Regions from separate parts of the Bradyrhizobium sp. CW1 genome, predicted to be linked through region 2. Evidence: predicted binding sites of a transcription regulator. Region 2 holds the regulator's gene; the other holds the start of a gene.
The links. Region 2 encodes PhoB, which activates phosphate uptake and scavenging genes when phosphate is short. Its sites were predicted from a motif close to TGTCATNNANCTGTCAT; they were not measured.
Positions count from the first base shown of each region.

Region 1: the regulator PhoB is predicted to act here: its motif matches at 6,172-6,188, upstream of phnC (phosphonate ABC transporter ATP-binding protein).

Region 1 covers NZ_CP064684.1:658,755-666,191, reverse strand. The annotation lists gene IVB54_RS03075 (carbon-phosphorus lyase complex subunit PhnI) at 1-341, opposite strand, end outside; gene phnH (phosphonate C-P lyase system protein PhnH) at 344-952, opposite strand; gene phnG (phosphonate C-P lyase system protein PhnG) at 957-1,421, opposite strand; gene phnF (phosphonate metabolism transcriptional regulator PhnF) at 1,540-2,271, shown strand; gene phnE (phosphonate ABC transporter, permease protein PhnE) at 2,436-3,284, opposite strand; gene phnE (phosphonate ABC transporter, permease protein PhnE) at 3,281-4,165, opposite strand; gene phnD (phosphonate ABC transporter substrate-binding protein) at 4,242-5,177, opposite strand; gene phnC (phosphonate ABC transporter ATP-binding protein) at 5,241-6,050, opposite strand; gene IVB54_RS03035 (acetyltransferase) at 6,234-6,893, shown strand; gene IVB54_RS03030 (alpha-D-ribose 1-methylphosphonate 5-triphosphate diphosphatase) at 6,890-7,437, shown strand, end outside.
Region 2 covers NZ_CP064684.1:7,791,705-7,799,141, reverse strand. The annotation lists gene pstB (phosphate ABC transporter ATP-binding protein PstB) at 1-813, shown strand, start outside; gene phoU (phosphate signaling complex protein PhoU) at 824-1,540, shown strand; gene phoB (phosphate regulon transcriptional regulator PhoB) at 1,563-2,270, shown strand; gene IVB54_RS37310 (GcrA family cell cycle regulator) at 2,509-3,021, opposite strand; gene IVB54_RS37305 (aspartate aminotransferase family protein) at 3,477-4,679, shown strand; gene argF (ornithine carbamoyltransferase) at 4,679-5,614, shown strand; gene IVB54_RS37295 (Hsp33 family molecular chaperone) at 5,776-6,795, shown strand; gene apaG (Co2+/Mg2+ efflux protein ApaG) at 6,857-7,249, opposite strand.

The DNA.
Region 1 (7,437 bases), 1.1 Mb from region 2:
CCGGGAATGTCCTTGAAGGTCGAGGACACCCGCCGCCGTATCCGCATCGCGCCGGTCTCGACCGGCTCGCTGGCGCCGAAGCGGGGCAGCGTCGCGCGGAAGGCGCGGACCAGGAAGATCGCCTCGATCAGATCGCCGCGCGCCTGCTTGATGGCGAGCGCCGCGAGCTCGCGGTCATAGAGCGAGCCTTCGCTCATGACGCGGTCCACGGCGAGACCAAGCTGCTCGGAGATCTGGTCGAGCGAGATTTCCGGAACGCTTTGGTCGCCACGCCGCGCACTGGCGAGCAGGCGATGGGCGTTCTCGATGGCGCGTTCGCCGCCTTTGACTGCGACATACATGCTTAGCTTCCCCTGCTCACGATACGCGTGGTGCGCGGGATCGCAACCATGGCGTCATCGGCGACCAGCACCACATCGATACCGCGCGGAAACAGCGCCTCGTTAATACGAAGTCGCTCGAACACGTCGAACGGCTTGATCGACGCCTGGAGCGTGGCGACGCCGTCGATGCCGGGCCCGCGCAGCTCGAAGCTGCGTCCCGAATCGAGACTCTCGACCTGCAGGATCAACGTGGTCGACCGATCCGGATATTCGCTGGTGCCGAGCGCGAAGCGCTCCAGCGAAGGCAGCGCCCCGCCGTCGCTGATCAGCGCGAAGCTGGCGATGGAAGAATCCTGCACCACCGGCGCACCAGTATGGAATTTCAGCCATTTCACGACGTCGGAAGTCTCATGCATGCGCGCATCGAGCCAGAGCGGCGTGTCGTGATCGAACAGCGTCAGCGCGATCGCGGCCGTCCCGCGCATCATCACACGAGGCGCTCCTGATGTCGGCACGATGCGCTGCACCGATCCCGGCCGCGCCATCGCGTCCATGACCGAGCGAAAGGTCGATTGCGCCGACAAGACCTTATCGGCGAACCCCGGCGGCAGTTCCGCAATCGTGGTCATGATCTCACCCCTCACCGCGCACCATGGTGTAGAAATCAACCTTCGTCGCGGCGGTCTGGGCCGCCACCTGCTTGCGCCTGACCATCAGCTGCTCACGCAACGGCGCGATAATGTCCCGCTCCACCGCGGCGCCGAAATCGCTGGACTGCACCAGGGCATCGCACAGCGCGATCAGCCGCGCCTTCTCGCCGTCGCGGCCGAGCGTGTAGCCGAAACCGACCTCGCCGCTCGCAAGCCGCACCGCGGCGCGCGACACCGTGGCTTCACCGAGGTTGAACGGCGCACCATCGCCGCCGACCCGGCCGCGCAGCATGACGAGGCCGTTTTCCGGCGCGCGCAGATCCTGATGCGCCGGCAAAGCGAGAGCGTGGAGGCGAGCGGCGATCTCGCCCGCCTCCGCGTGCGCCAGCACGGACATTGCGGCCTTGCGCTGGGCTTGCTGATTATTGTGCTGGGTCACCGCATCCACCGACTTCTCTGCAGAACTTGCCGAATCCAAGTTGTCTATGATACTAGACAACTTGATACGGGAGCGCCATGACTGTTTCGTGACAAAGGCGTGATTTCTGGAGTAGCTTCCCGGCCACATGAGCATGCAGGACACAGCCTCCTCCGGCGTCGCGTTGTGGCGCCTCGTTGCCGACGGCATCGAGCGCGGCATCGCCGACGGCCGCTTTGCGGCGGGCGACAAGCTGCCGGGCGAGGTGGAGATCGCCGAAACCTATCGCGTCAACCGCCACACCGTGCGACGCGCGCTGGCCGCGCTTGCCGAGCGCGGCATCGTGCGGGCAGAACGCGGCAGCGGAACCTATGTCGAGGCGCAGAAGCTCGCTTATCCACTGCGCTCGCGGACCCGTTTCTCCGAGATCGTCGGCGCGGACGGCCGCGAACCGCATGGCCGGCTGATCGAGGCGTCCGCTGACGTTGCGACCCGCGAACTCGCGCGGGAGCTTGGCCTCAAGACCGGCGCACCGCTGGTCCGGATCGAGGCGATGCGCCTCGCCGACCGCACGCCGATCTGTGTCTCCACGACGTGGCTATCGGCACAGCTATTCCCCGCTGCGGGCGACGTCTTTGCCGCGACCCGCTCGATGACGAAATTGCTCGAGCATTACGGCGTCCGGGACTATCGCCGCGGCGCGACCCGGATCACCGCCGGTATCGTCGACGCAACCGACGCCGCACGGCTCGATCTGGCGCTGGGACGGCCGATCCTGGTGGTCGACGCCACCGATCACGATCTCGACGGCAAGCCGCTGGTCACCAAGCATTCGCGCTTTGCGGCGGAGCGGGTGGAATTTCTGGTGGAGAACGGGTGAACTGGCTGCCCTCTGCCCCTCTCCCCTTGCGGGAGAGGGTGGCTCGCCGCGCTAGCGGCGAGACGGGTGAGGGGTTGCCTCCGCGCACTGATCTGAATTGAGGATGCAGACCCCTCATCCGGCGCTTCGCGCCACCTTCTCCCACAAGGGGAGAAGGAAGAAGGTTACGCCACCGCCCGCCGCCCGATAATCGCAAAACGCAATTTGCCCGAAACGAAATCGATCGCGGCGACTGCGACCAGGATCATCAGGATCAGGAACGACACCTTCTGCCATTCCAGCACGCGGATCTGCTCGGCGAGCTGGAGGCCGATGCCGCCGGCGCCGACGATGCCGATGATGGTGGCCGAGCGCGTATTCGACTCGATGAAATAGAGCACCTGCCCGGCAATCACGGGCAGGACCTGCGGCAGCAGGCCGAAGCGAATCTCGTGCAGCGCGCTACCGCCGGAGGCGCGGATGCCCTCGACCTGCTTCTGGTCGGCGCCCTCGATCGCCTCCGAGAACAGTTTTCCAAACGCGCCGAAATCCGACACGGCAATAGCGAGCACGCCGGCAAACGGGCCGAGCCCGACCACGTTGATCCACACCAGCGCCCAGATCAGCGTGTCGACTCCGCGGATTGAATCCAGGAAGCGCCGCACCGGAAACCGCAAAATCCTCGACGGCACCACATTGCGCGCGGCAAGAAGACTGACCGGCAGCGCGAAGACCGCGGCCAGCGTCGTGCCGAGCAGCGCAATCGACAGCGTCTCGCCCAGCGCCTTCAGATAGACCGGCAGCGACGAGCCGGGATCCGGCGGGATCATCATCAGGCTGATCCAACCGAGCTGGCTGAGCCCCGCGAACAACCGCGACGGCGAGAAGTCGAGATCGATGAGGCCATAAATCAGAACCGCGAGCGCCGCGACGATCATCGCCGGCATCGGGAGCCGCGCCGAAGCCGGCCGGTCGAACACATCAGGGTAGCGCGCGCGAAGCGCTGATGTGTCAATGTCCTGCGGCCCCGTCACGTCCGCGCCTCCTTGCCGAACAGGCGGCCGCGCAGCCAGCCGGTGCTGATGTCGATAATGAAAACCGTGACGATGATGGTGAGCAGGATGGCGCTGACGTCCGAGTAGTAGAACTTGCGGATGGCGACGACGAGCTCCTGGCCGATGCCGCCGGCACCGACGAAGCCCATCACGGAGGCCTCGCGGACGTTGATCTCGAAACGCAGCAGCGCGTAGCTGGCATAGCCCGCCGTGACCTGCGGCAGGATGGCGAAGCGCATGCAGGACAGCCAGCTCGCGCCGGTCGAGCGGACGCCTTCGACCGGTTTCATGTCGGCGTTCTCGACGATCTCCGAGAACAGCTTTCCAAGCGCGCCGGTGGAGTGAATCGCGATCGCCAGCACGCCCGCCATCGGCCCCAGCCCGAAGGCGATCACGAAGATCAGGGCAAACACGATGCCGGGGACCGTGCGGGCGAATTCGAGCAGGCGCCGCACGACGAAGCGCAACCACGGCGCGGGCGAGGTGTTTTCAGCCGCAAAGAAGTTCAGGCAAAACGCAAAAGTCGCGCCGATCAGCGTGCCGACATAGGAGATCAGCAAAGTCTCGCCCAGCATCCTCAGCCATTTGCGCCAGCCCCACAGCCACTCGCCGACATCGGTCCAGACCCGCTGGCCGGTGTCGAGTGTGAGGATGCGGTCGAAATAGCTGATGAAGTTGCCAAAGTGGGCGAACAGCGTGCGCAGATTCACTTCAGCGCCGATCGCGGCCAGACACAGTGCTGCGGCGAAGATCACGGCTCCAGACAGGATTCGGAGCCGCTTGCGCGCCACCGCCTGGCGATAGGCGGCGTTGAGCACGGCGAGCTGTTGCTCGGGGAGGATCGAAACCGCGACGGTCATCTTGGCCAGGAAAATGGTCAATCAAAGAGAAAGAGCCGGGTCCATCGACCCGGCTCCAGTGGCATCGTCCCGAAACTCAGGACGCCTTCTTCTTACGCAGCGCATCGACGAACTTGATCAGCTCGATCGTGCCATCCCAATCCTTGGTGGTCGCGGGATGAAAACCCTTCTTCTGGCCGTCCTGGAGGCGATGGAACGCAGCCTTGTCCTTGGCCGGCGCGTCGAAGAACGCCTTGGCGATGGCGGCCTTGGCCTCTTCCGGCAGGTCAGAATTGTAGGCATAGGGGCCGTTGATGATCGGCGCCGACTTGTGGATGATGCGGAAATCATCCTTCTTCATCGCCGAGCCATCGGCATTCTTCAGCATGCCCTTGGTCAGCATCTGCGCTAATGTCGAGTCGTTGTCGCTGGTCCACTGGTTGGCCGCGACGTCGACCGTGCCCTGCGCCAGCGCCAGGATCGCGTTCTCGTGGCTTCCGGTGAAGACGACCTTGCTGAAATAGGTGTCGGCGTCCGCGATGCCCATCTTGTCGAGCTCGAAGCGCGGCACGTTGTTGCCGGAGGTCGAGTTCGGGTCGACCAGGCCGAGGTTCTTGCCCTTGAGCTGGTCGATGCTCTTGTAGGCGCTGCTCGCCTTGACGAAGAACACCGAGTAATAACCGGTGGAGCCGTCGGAGTTGATGTCGTTGGCGAAGGCGTCGGTCTTGACGCCGGTCAGGCGGGCGCGGGCGAACGAGGCCGAGCCGTAGCTCGCGATGTGAATGTTGCCGGCACGCTGGCCTTCGATTACGGCAGCGTAGTCGTTGGCGATGCGCAGCGTGACTTTCACGCCCAATTCCCTGGAGAGATAGCTCATGAACGGCGCCCAGCGCTCGGTCACGCCCGAGGCGTTTTCCGCCGGAATGACCGCGAAGGTCAGCTCGGGATATTTGGCTTTCCAGTCTTCGGCGGAGGCCGAAGTCGTCAACGCGAGCGCGGCGGCGCCGGCGAGAATCAATCTGCGAGTAATCATGATAGCCTCTTCATTGGTTGAGGTCGGTTGACGCAAAATTGGTAAGTCCTGATGCGGCGCAGCTCAGGCGGCGGCCGCCGTTCCAAGCGCCGGAATGCCCTGTCGCACCGGTGCAGGCGTGCCGCCCATGACTTCGGCGGCTTCGAGATCGTAGAGCTCGCGCGCCACGTGGTCGGTCAACTCGGCCGGCGCGCCGTCGAACACCACGCGGCCCTGCGCCATGCCAATCAGGCGGTCGCAATAGCTGCGCGCCAGGCCGAGCGAATGCAGATTGCAGAGCACCGTGATGCCGAAGTGCTTGTTGATGCGCAGCAGCGCATCCATGACGATCTTGGTGTTGCGCGGATCGAGCGAGGCGATCGGCTCGTCGGCGAGGATGATGTCGGGCTGCTGCACCAGCGCGCGGGCAATCGCGACGCGCTGCTGCTGGCCGCCGGAGAGCTGATCGGCGCGCTGGGCCGCGAGCGGGGCAATGTCGAACTGTTCGAGCGCGGACATCGCCAGCGCCCTGTCCTGCTCGGGCCAGGTCTGCGACAGCGAGCGCCAGGCCGGCATCGTCGCAAGCCGTCCCATCAGGACGTTGGTGAGCACATCGAGCCGGCCCACCAGATTGAACTGCTGAAAGATCATCGCCGAGCGCGCCCGCCACTGCCGCAGCTCCTTGCCGCGCAGCGCCGTGACGTCGAGGCCATCGAACAGGATGCGGCCCTGTGCAGGGGTCGCGAGACGGTTGATGGTGCGCAGCAGGGTCGACTTGCCGGCGCCGGAGCGTCCGATCACGCCGACGAAGCCGCCGGGAGAGACTTGAAACGAGGCGTCGTCCACCGCGGCTTTCACGCCGAAGCGACACGTCAGACCTTCAACCACCAGCATGCAGGGCTCCAGAGTAGCTGGGACCCACCGCTAACGCCGGCGCTTGACACTTGTGTGACACGGACGTTGCGGTGCGGCGATCCTACACACCTCATCTCCTGTTCATCCCCTGTCATGGCGTCGTCATGACATTGTCATCAAGCCGCTCGAAGAGAAACGCCCGCCCTCTCGTTCGGATTCAACATGGCCGCCAAAGCTCTTTCGGTCCAGCCGACTGTCGATCCCTCCGCGAAGCTGCACGACGCCAGGCTTGGGGCCTACACCGAGGTCGGCGCGCGCACGATGCTGCACGAGGTGACGATGGGGGATTACTCCTATGTCGTGAACGACGCCCAGATCACCTACACCACCATCGGAAAATTCTGCTCGATCGCGGCGATGACACGGATCAATCCGGGCAATCACCCGATGCAACGCGCCACGCAGGCGCACTTCACCTATCGTTCGAGCGCCTATTTCGAAGGCGAGAGCGACGACACGGAATTCTTCGACTGGCGGCGCCAGCATCACGTCCATATCGGCCATGACGTCTGGATCGGCCATGGCGCGATCGTTCTGCCGGGCCGCAACATCGGCACCGGCGCGGTGATCGCGGCCGGCGCCATCGTCACCAAGGACGTTCCGGCCTACACCATCGTCGCCGGCAATCCGGCGCGCATCGTGCGCCGGCGGTTCTCGGAAGAGGTTGCGGGGCGGCTTGCGAGGCTCGCTTGGTGGGACTGGGATCACGACAAGTTGCGTGAAGCCCTGCCCAATTTCCGCAAGCTCGGGATTGAGGATTTCCTCACGGCATACGAAGCAGGGGCACCCTCTTCTGCCAGCAAACGAAGCGCGGTCGCGTGACAGACATATTCCTCGAGGGCGGGCGGGCCCTGATCGGCTCCGAGTTCGCCGAAACGTCGCTTCTCGTGTCCGGAACGGACATCGCAGAGATCAATGCCTCGCGCAGCCGGGCGCGGCTGGCGATCAAGGCGCGCGATCTGCTGGTCCTGCCGGGCATCGTCGATCTGCATGGCGATGCCTTCGAGCGACAGATGATGCCGCGCGCCGGGGTCGATTTCCCGATCGACGTCGCGCTCGCCGACAGCGACCGCCAGGCGATCAGCAACGGCATCACCACGGTTTTTCACGCCACGACCTGTTCGTGGGAGCCGGGCCTGCGCAGCGCCGGCAATGCGCGCAGCCTGATGGAGGCGATCGAACGGCAGCGCCCGCAATTCGCCGCCGACACCCGCTTTCACCTGCGCCACGAGACCTACAATCTCGACGCCGAAACCGAGATCAGCCAATGGCTCACTGAGGGCCGCGTCGACCTGTTCGCCTTCAACGACCACATGGACGGCACGGTTGGGGACATGGCCAAGCCGCGCAAGCGCAATCGCATGGT
Region 2 (7,437 bases):
CTTTCCGTGTCGATGAGCGCGTCCGGTGGACTGCCGCACGCGGCGGTGCTGCCCGAGGCGCCCCCCAAGGTGACCGTGCGTAACCTGGACTTCTATTACGGCGAGCACCATGCGCTGAAGAACATCAACCTGACGCTCGGCGCCAACCGCGTTACGGCGTTCATCGGTCCGTCGGGCTGCGGCAAGTCGACCCTGCTGCGCATCTTCAACCGGATGTACGACCTCTATCCCGGCCAGCGCGCCACCGGTCAGCTCATGCTCGATCAGACCAACATTCTCGACCCCAGGCTGGACCTCAATTTGCTGCGCGCCCGCGTCGGCATGGTGTTCCAGAAGCCGACGCCGTTCCCGATGACGATCTACGAGAACATCGCGTTCGGCATCCGTCTCTATGAGAAGATCTCGAAGTCCGAGATGGACGGCCGCGTCGAGAAGGCGCTGCGCGGCGGCGCGCTGTGGAACGAGGTCAAGGACAAGCTCAACGCCTCCGGCCTGTCGCTCTCCGGCGGCCAGCAGCAGCGCCTCTGCATCGCCCGCACCGTCGCGGTGCGGCCCGAGGTGATCCTGTTCGACGAACCCTGTTCGGCGCTCGACCCGATCTCGACCGCCAAGGTCGAGGAGCTGATCCAGGAGCTGTCCGAGGATTACACGATCGCTATCGTCACCCACAACATGCAACAGGCGGCGCGCGTCTCCGACAAGACCGCCTTCATGTATCTCGGCGAGCTGATAGAGTTCGACGACACCAGCAAGATCTTCACGTCGCCGTCAGATCGGCGCACGCAGGATTACATCACCGGCCGGTTCGGCTAGGAGACGCGACATGGGTTCTGAACATACCGCAAAGGCTTTCGACACCGACCTCCAGGAACTCACTCGCCTGGTCGCCGAGATGGGCGGCATCGCCGAGCGCATGATCGTCGAGTCCGTCGACGCGCTGATCCGCCGCGACGTCCCGCTCGGCCAGCGCGTCGTCGCCATCGACACCGAGCTCGACGCGCTGCAGAAGCGCATCGAGGAGCGTGCGGTGCTCACCATCGCCCGCCGCCAGCCGATGGCGGTCGATCTGCGCGAGATCGTCGGCGCCATGCGCGTCGCGACCGATCTCGAGCGCATCGGCGACCTCGCCAAGAACATGGGCAAGCGCGTCGCGGCGCTGGAGACGGACTTCCATCCGCTCAAGCTGTTCCGCGGCCTCGAGCACATGACCGACCTCGTGCAGCAGCAGGTCAAGTCGGTGCTGGACGCCTATGCCGCGCATGATTTGCCGGCGGCGATGGCGGTGTGGAAGGGCGACGAGGAAGTCGACGCCATCTGCACCTCGCTGTTCCGCGAACTCCTCACCTACATGATGGAGGATCCGCGCAATATCTCGTTCTGCATCCATCTGATGTTCTGCGCCAAGAACATCGAGCGGATCGGCGACCACGCCACCAATATCGCCGAGACCGTGTTCTACATGATCGAGGGCCAGGCGATCACCGACAAGCGGCCGAAGGGCGACATGACGACCTTTGCCAACACGGTACCGAACACCTGAAGACTTAAGGAGCGACGACCCGATGGGCGCACGCATTATGGTGGTTGAGGACGAGGAAGCCCTGACCGAGCTTCTCCGCTACAACCTCGAAGGCGACGGCTATGACGTCGAGACGGTGATGCGCGGCGACGACGCCGACACCCGCCTCAAGGAGCACATCCCCGATCTGATCGTGCTCGACTGGATGCTGCCGGGCCTGTCAGGCATCGAATTGTGCCGGCGGCTTCGCACCCGTCCCGAGACCAAGCAGCTCCCGATCATCATGCTCACCGCGCGCGGCGAGGAGAGCGAGCGGGTGCGGGGTCTTGCGACCGGCGCCGACGATTACATCGTCAAGCCGTTCTCGGTGCCGGAGCTGCTGGCGCGCGTGAAAGGCCTGCTGCGGCGCGCGAGCCCGGAGCGCCTCGCCACCGTCCTTGCTTTTGGCGACATCGAGCTCGACCGTGACAAGCGCCGCGTGGCGCGCTCGGGCCGGCCGATCGATCTCGGTCCGACCGAATATCGCCTGCTGGAGTTCTTCCTGGAGCATCCGGGACGGGTGTTCTCGCGCGAGCAGCTGCTCGACAGCGTCTGGGGCCGCGACATCTATATCGACGAGCGCACCGTCGACGTGCATATCGGCCGCCTGCGCAAGCTGCTCAATCTCGGCCGCGAGCAGGACCCGATCCGCACCGTCCGCGGCGCCGGCTACGCGCTGGATGATCGCTTCGCGAAGGCGGAGCAGGTGTAGGGTTGCAGGCTTGTTTGTTGGCGAGCTGTCCCTGCATTCTCAGCCGTCGTCCCGGACAAGCGAGCGAAGCGAGCGCTGATCCGGGACCCATAACCACCGAACGTGGTTTGGCGAAGACTCGGAGTGACCCCTTCCGCACGATTATTGCGTGCTCGGAGTATGGGTCCCGGCCCCCCGTGCGCAATTGCGCACTAGGCCGGGACGACACTGAAATTGTTGAACTGTCTTCGCGTGACGACTAACGGGGACCCGGCTTTACCGGTGCGCGGCGCCGATCCGACGCGGGCTGGTACGCAACGCGCGAGTGCTGGGCGCAATAGGGCAGTCCGGACAGCGCCCTTCCACCGCAGAAGAAGAAGTCCGGGCTCGAGGGATCGCCGACCGGCCAGTGGCAGGTCGCCTCGTTCAATTCCAGCAGCGACAGCCGCTGGCTCATCGGCACCACGTTGTCGTAGGTGACCGGATCCGGCTCAGCCTCGACCTCGAAGGCCTGCGCCAGCGCGGTGTTGCCGCGCGAGATCGGGCGGCTCACCCGCATCATGTGCTGCGCGGGGCGCGCCTTGCGCGGCCGCGGCGCTGCCGATGATGGGCTCTTGGCGCGGCCCGAAAGGCCGAGCCTGTGCACTTTGCCGATCACGGCATTGCGGGTCACATTGCCGAGCTCCGCCGCGATCTGGCTGGCCGAAAGTCCGGCCTCCCAGAGCTTTTTCAGCTGCTCGACGCGATCATCGGACCAGGTCAAAACCGTCATTGCACCCTTTCCCTCGCTGCGCGCCAGCCATCCTGGGGCCTCGCAGCGAATGCCTAAGCCTTCAAAAACCCGTGCCGCCAGAATCCCTTAAGGCTCGCCGGGCGCGTCTTGAACGCCCGAACGTTTACGCCGGTACATAAGGACTTAAAGATCAGAACCACTGCACGAGATGTCGTATCTGACAATCCAAACGCTACAATATGGCGTGACTCCCGCGCAAGAGTCCGCCGACTCGCTTCCACATGTTCCGTGGCCAAATCCCTCTAAATCGGCACCGCAAGACTACGGATTCAGCGTTTCGCGAGGCTTTCCGGGCGGCATTGACACCCGTTTCACCAGGCCTAAGATAGTCGCACGTGCCGCCCTCAAGAGGCGGCACGTTTCGTTTTCCGGGCCGGTCGATGGTGCGTTGCGCAATGCACGCTCACTCCGTCCGCAACATTCAAGTGACCATCATGACTAACAGCGCAGCGCCGCATTTGCTCCCCGTTTTCGCCAGGTCCGACCTTGGTTTCGAGCGTGGCGAAGGCTGCTGGCTGATCGCGACCAATGGCGAGCGCTATCTCGATTTCACCTCCGGGGTGGCGGTGAATGCGCTCGGCCATGCCCATCCGGCGCTGGTCGCGGCGTTGCAGGAGCAGGCCACCAAGCTCTGGCACATGTCGAATCTGTTCCAGAGCCCGGACGGCGAAAAGCTCGCCGCGCGCCTGTGCAATGAAAGTTTCGCGGATTTCGTGTTCTTCTGCAATTCCGGCGCCGAAGCGCTGGAATGCGTGATCAAGGTCGTGCGCCGTTATCACGCCGCAAAGGGTCATCCCGACCGCTATCGCATGATCACCTTCGAAGGCGCCTTCCATGGCCGCACGCTGGCGACGCTGGCCGCAACGGGATCGGCAAAATATCTCGAAGGTTTCGGCCCTCCGATGGAGGGCTTCGACCAGGTTGCGCATGGCGATCTCGATGCCGTGAAAAAGGCAATCGGTCCGCAGACCGCCGGCATCCTGATCGAGCCGATCCAGGGCGAGGGCGGTGTGCGTTCGGCAACGCCCGCCTTCCTGAGGGCGTTGCGCCAGCTCTGCGACGAGAAGGGTCTGTTGCTCGCCTTCGACGAGGTGCAGACCGGCATGGGCCGCACCGGCGATCTGTTCGCGTACCGCCGCCTTGGCGTCGAACCCGACGTGATGTCGCTGGCCAAGGCGCTCGGCGGCGGCTTCCCGATCGGCGCCTGCCTTGCGACCGCCGAAGCGGCGTCCGGCATGACGCCGGGCTCGCACGGCTCGACCTTCGGGGGCAATCCGCTCGCGATCGCGGCTGCGAACGCCGTGCTCGACGTCATGCTCAAGCCCGGCTTCTTCGACCACGTGCAGAGGATGTCGCTGCTGCTCAAGCAGAAGCTCGCCTCCGTGATCGACCGTCACGGCGATGTCGTCAGCGAAGTGCGCGGCGAGGGCCTCCTGATCGGCATCAAGGCCGTGGTGCCCTCCGGCGATCTCGTTGCAGCCTTGCGCGACCAAAAGCTGCTCACCGTCGGTGCCGGCGACAATGTCGTGCGTTTCCTGCCGCCTTTGATCGTCACCGAAGCCGAGATCGAGGACAGCGTCGGGCGGCTCGAGCGCGCCTGCACCGCGTTGTCCGGCAACAAGCGGGCGGCAAGCTGATGAGCAAGTCGCCCGATAAAACACCGAAGCACTTCCTCGATATCAACGAGCTGCCGCTGTCGGAGCTCAAGCGCATGCTCGCTGCGTCCTCCGCGATGAAGGCGAAGCAGAAGGCGCATCAGCCGGTCAGGCCGCTCGAAGGCAAGACCCTGGCGATGATCTTCGAGCGCCCCTCGACGCGGACGCGGGTGTCTTTCGACGTCGCCATGCGCCAGCTCGGCGGCGAGCCCATCATGCTCACCGGCGCCGAAATGCAGCTCGGCCGCGGCGAGACCATCGCCGACACCGCGCGCGTGCTGTCGCGCTATGTCGACGCCATCATGATCCGCATCCTCAATCACGATGCCCTGCTGGAGCTTGCAGCGAACGCCACCGTGCCCGTCATCAACGGCCTGACGCGCCGCTCGCATCCCTGCCAGGTGATGGCGGACCTCATGACCTACGAGGAACATCGCGGCCCGATCGAGGGCAAGACCGTGGCCTGGACCGGCGACGACAACAACGTGCTCGCCTCCTGGGCGCACGCCGCCGAGCGCTTCAAGTTCCAGCTCAATGTCGCGACGCCTCCGGAACTCGCGCCGAAAAAGGCGATGCGCGACTTCATCAAGGCGACCGGCGCGCCGATCATGCTCGGCACGGATGCCGAAGCCGCCGTGCGCGGCGCCGATTGTGTCGTGACCGACACCTGGGTGTCGATGGGCGACAAGGAAGGCAAGCACCGCCACAACGTGCTCAAGCCCTATCAGGTCAATGCGCAGCTGATGTCGCTTGCCAAGCCGGATGCGCTATTCATGCACTGCCTGCCCGCCCATCGCGGCGAGGAGGTCACCGACGAGGTGATCGACGGTCCACAATCCGTCGTGTTCGACGAGGCCGAAAACCGCCTGCACGCGCAAAAGGGCATTCTGGCCTGGTGCTTCGACGCGGTGAAGTAATCCGGGCCGGTATCCGCCGTGCCGGCGAAGTAGGTCGTCATCGTCGTCCTGGCCTTCGCCAGGACGACACCGAATTTGCCGTGCTTGCGTAGATCCGTGCTGCATTCTGGATGCAGCCCTCACCCCTTCCAATTCCGCCTTCCGACCCCAGATAAAGCGCCATGGTTTCCCAATCCCCTGATATGAAAACCGGGCCTGAAGGCCCGGTTCGCGCGCCATCCGCGGTTCCGATCGATGACGCCGTGCTGCCTTACGAGGTCGACGCGCTCGATGTGCGCGGCCGGCTGGTGCGGCTTGGTCCGGCGCTCGACGAAATCCTGACCAAGCACGATTATCCCGCGCCGGTCGGCAAGCTGCTCGGCGAGGCCATCGTGCTGACCACGCTGCTTGGCTCCTCGCTGAAGTTCGAGGGCCGCTTCATTCTCCAGGCCCAGACCGACGGTCCGGTGTCGTTCCTGGTCGTGGACTATCAGGCGCCGGATCGCCTGCGCGCCTATGCGCGCTACGACGCCGCGCGACTCGGCGAGGCCAAAGATACTGGCACGCATTCCGGCGCGCTGCTGGGCCACGGCCATCTCGCCATGACCATCGACCAAGGCCCCGACATGAGCCGCTACCAGGGCCTGGTCGCGCTCGACGGCGGCAGCCTCGAAGACGCCGCTCACGAATATTTCCTGCGCTCCGAGCAGATCCCGACACGCGTGCGTCTCGCTGTCGGCGAGGAATGGCGTTCGAACGACGGCGGCAAGCATCGCTGGCGTGCTGGCGGCATGCTGATGCAGTTCCTGCCGAAGGCGCCCGAGCGTGCGCGGCAGGCCGATCTGCATCCCGGCGATGCGCCCGAAGGCGTCGAAGTGCACGCCGTCGCTGAAGACGATGCCTGGGTCGAGGCACGCTCGCTGATCGAGACCGTCGAAGACGTTGAGCTGATCGATCCGGAGCTGTCCGGGGAGCGGCTGCTCTACCGCCTGTTCCACGAGCGCGGCGTGCGCGTGTTCAATCCGCTGCCCTTGAAGGCGCAATGCTCCTGCTCGCGCGATGCGGTGGCATCGATGCTAAAGAGCTTTTCGTCTGACGACCGTGCCGCGATGGTCAAGGACGACAAGGTCGTCGTGACCTGCGAGTTCTGCAGCTCGGTGTACGAGTTCACGCCGGATGAAGCAGGCGTGGAAGACGCGTAAGGCGTTAGCCTGCAGGTGCGATAGGGTCGGCCAAAGCGGAGCGCGCCCACCATCTCCTGCCCTAGTTCAACACCCGCTTGTTGTCCGGGCTGTCCAGCGAGAACGTCGGCACGTCAATTTCGAAGCGCTCGCCAGTCGCGCTGACCATCTGGTAGCGGCCGGTCATGAAGCCCGAGGCGGTCGTGAGCGGGACGCCGGAGGTGTATTCGAAGCGTTCGCCGGGCGCGAGCGTCGGCTGCTCGCCGACGACGCCCTCGCCCTTCACCTCCTGCTGCCGGCCCGTGGCGTCGGTGATGATCCAGTGCCGCGTCTTGAGCTGCACGGTCTCGTCGCCGGAATTGGTGATGACGACGGTATAGGCCCAGAAATAACGGGAGCGGTCAGCCGACGACTGCTCCGGAACAAAGTTCGGCTCGACGGTCACTTCGATCTGGCGGGTCACGGCGCGGTACATGATTGCCATCATACCGAAAACCGCCCGGGAACCAAACGCCGGAGACGCCTTGGCGACATCGTCCCGCCAGAATTCGCAGGGAAGTACACGTCCAAATGGGCTTGCAAATGTACTTGCTTGTGATCCGGTCGCTTTGCGAGATGACGGCCGGACCGGTACACTCCTTGCCACGTCGCGATTTGCGGAAG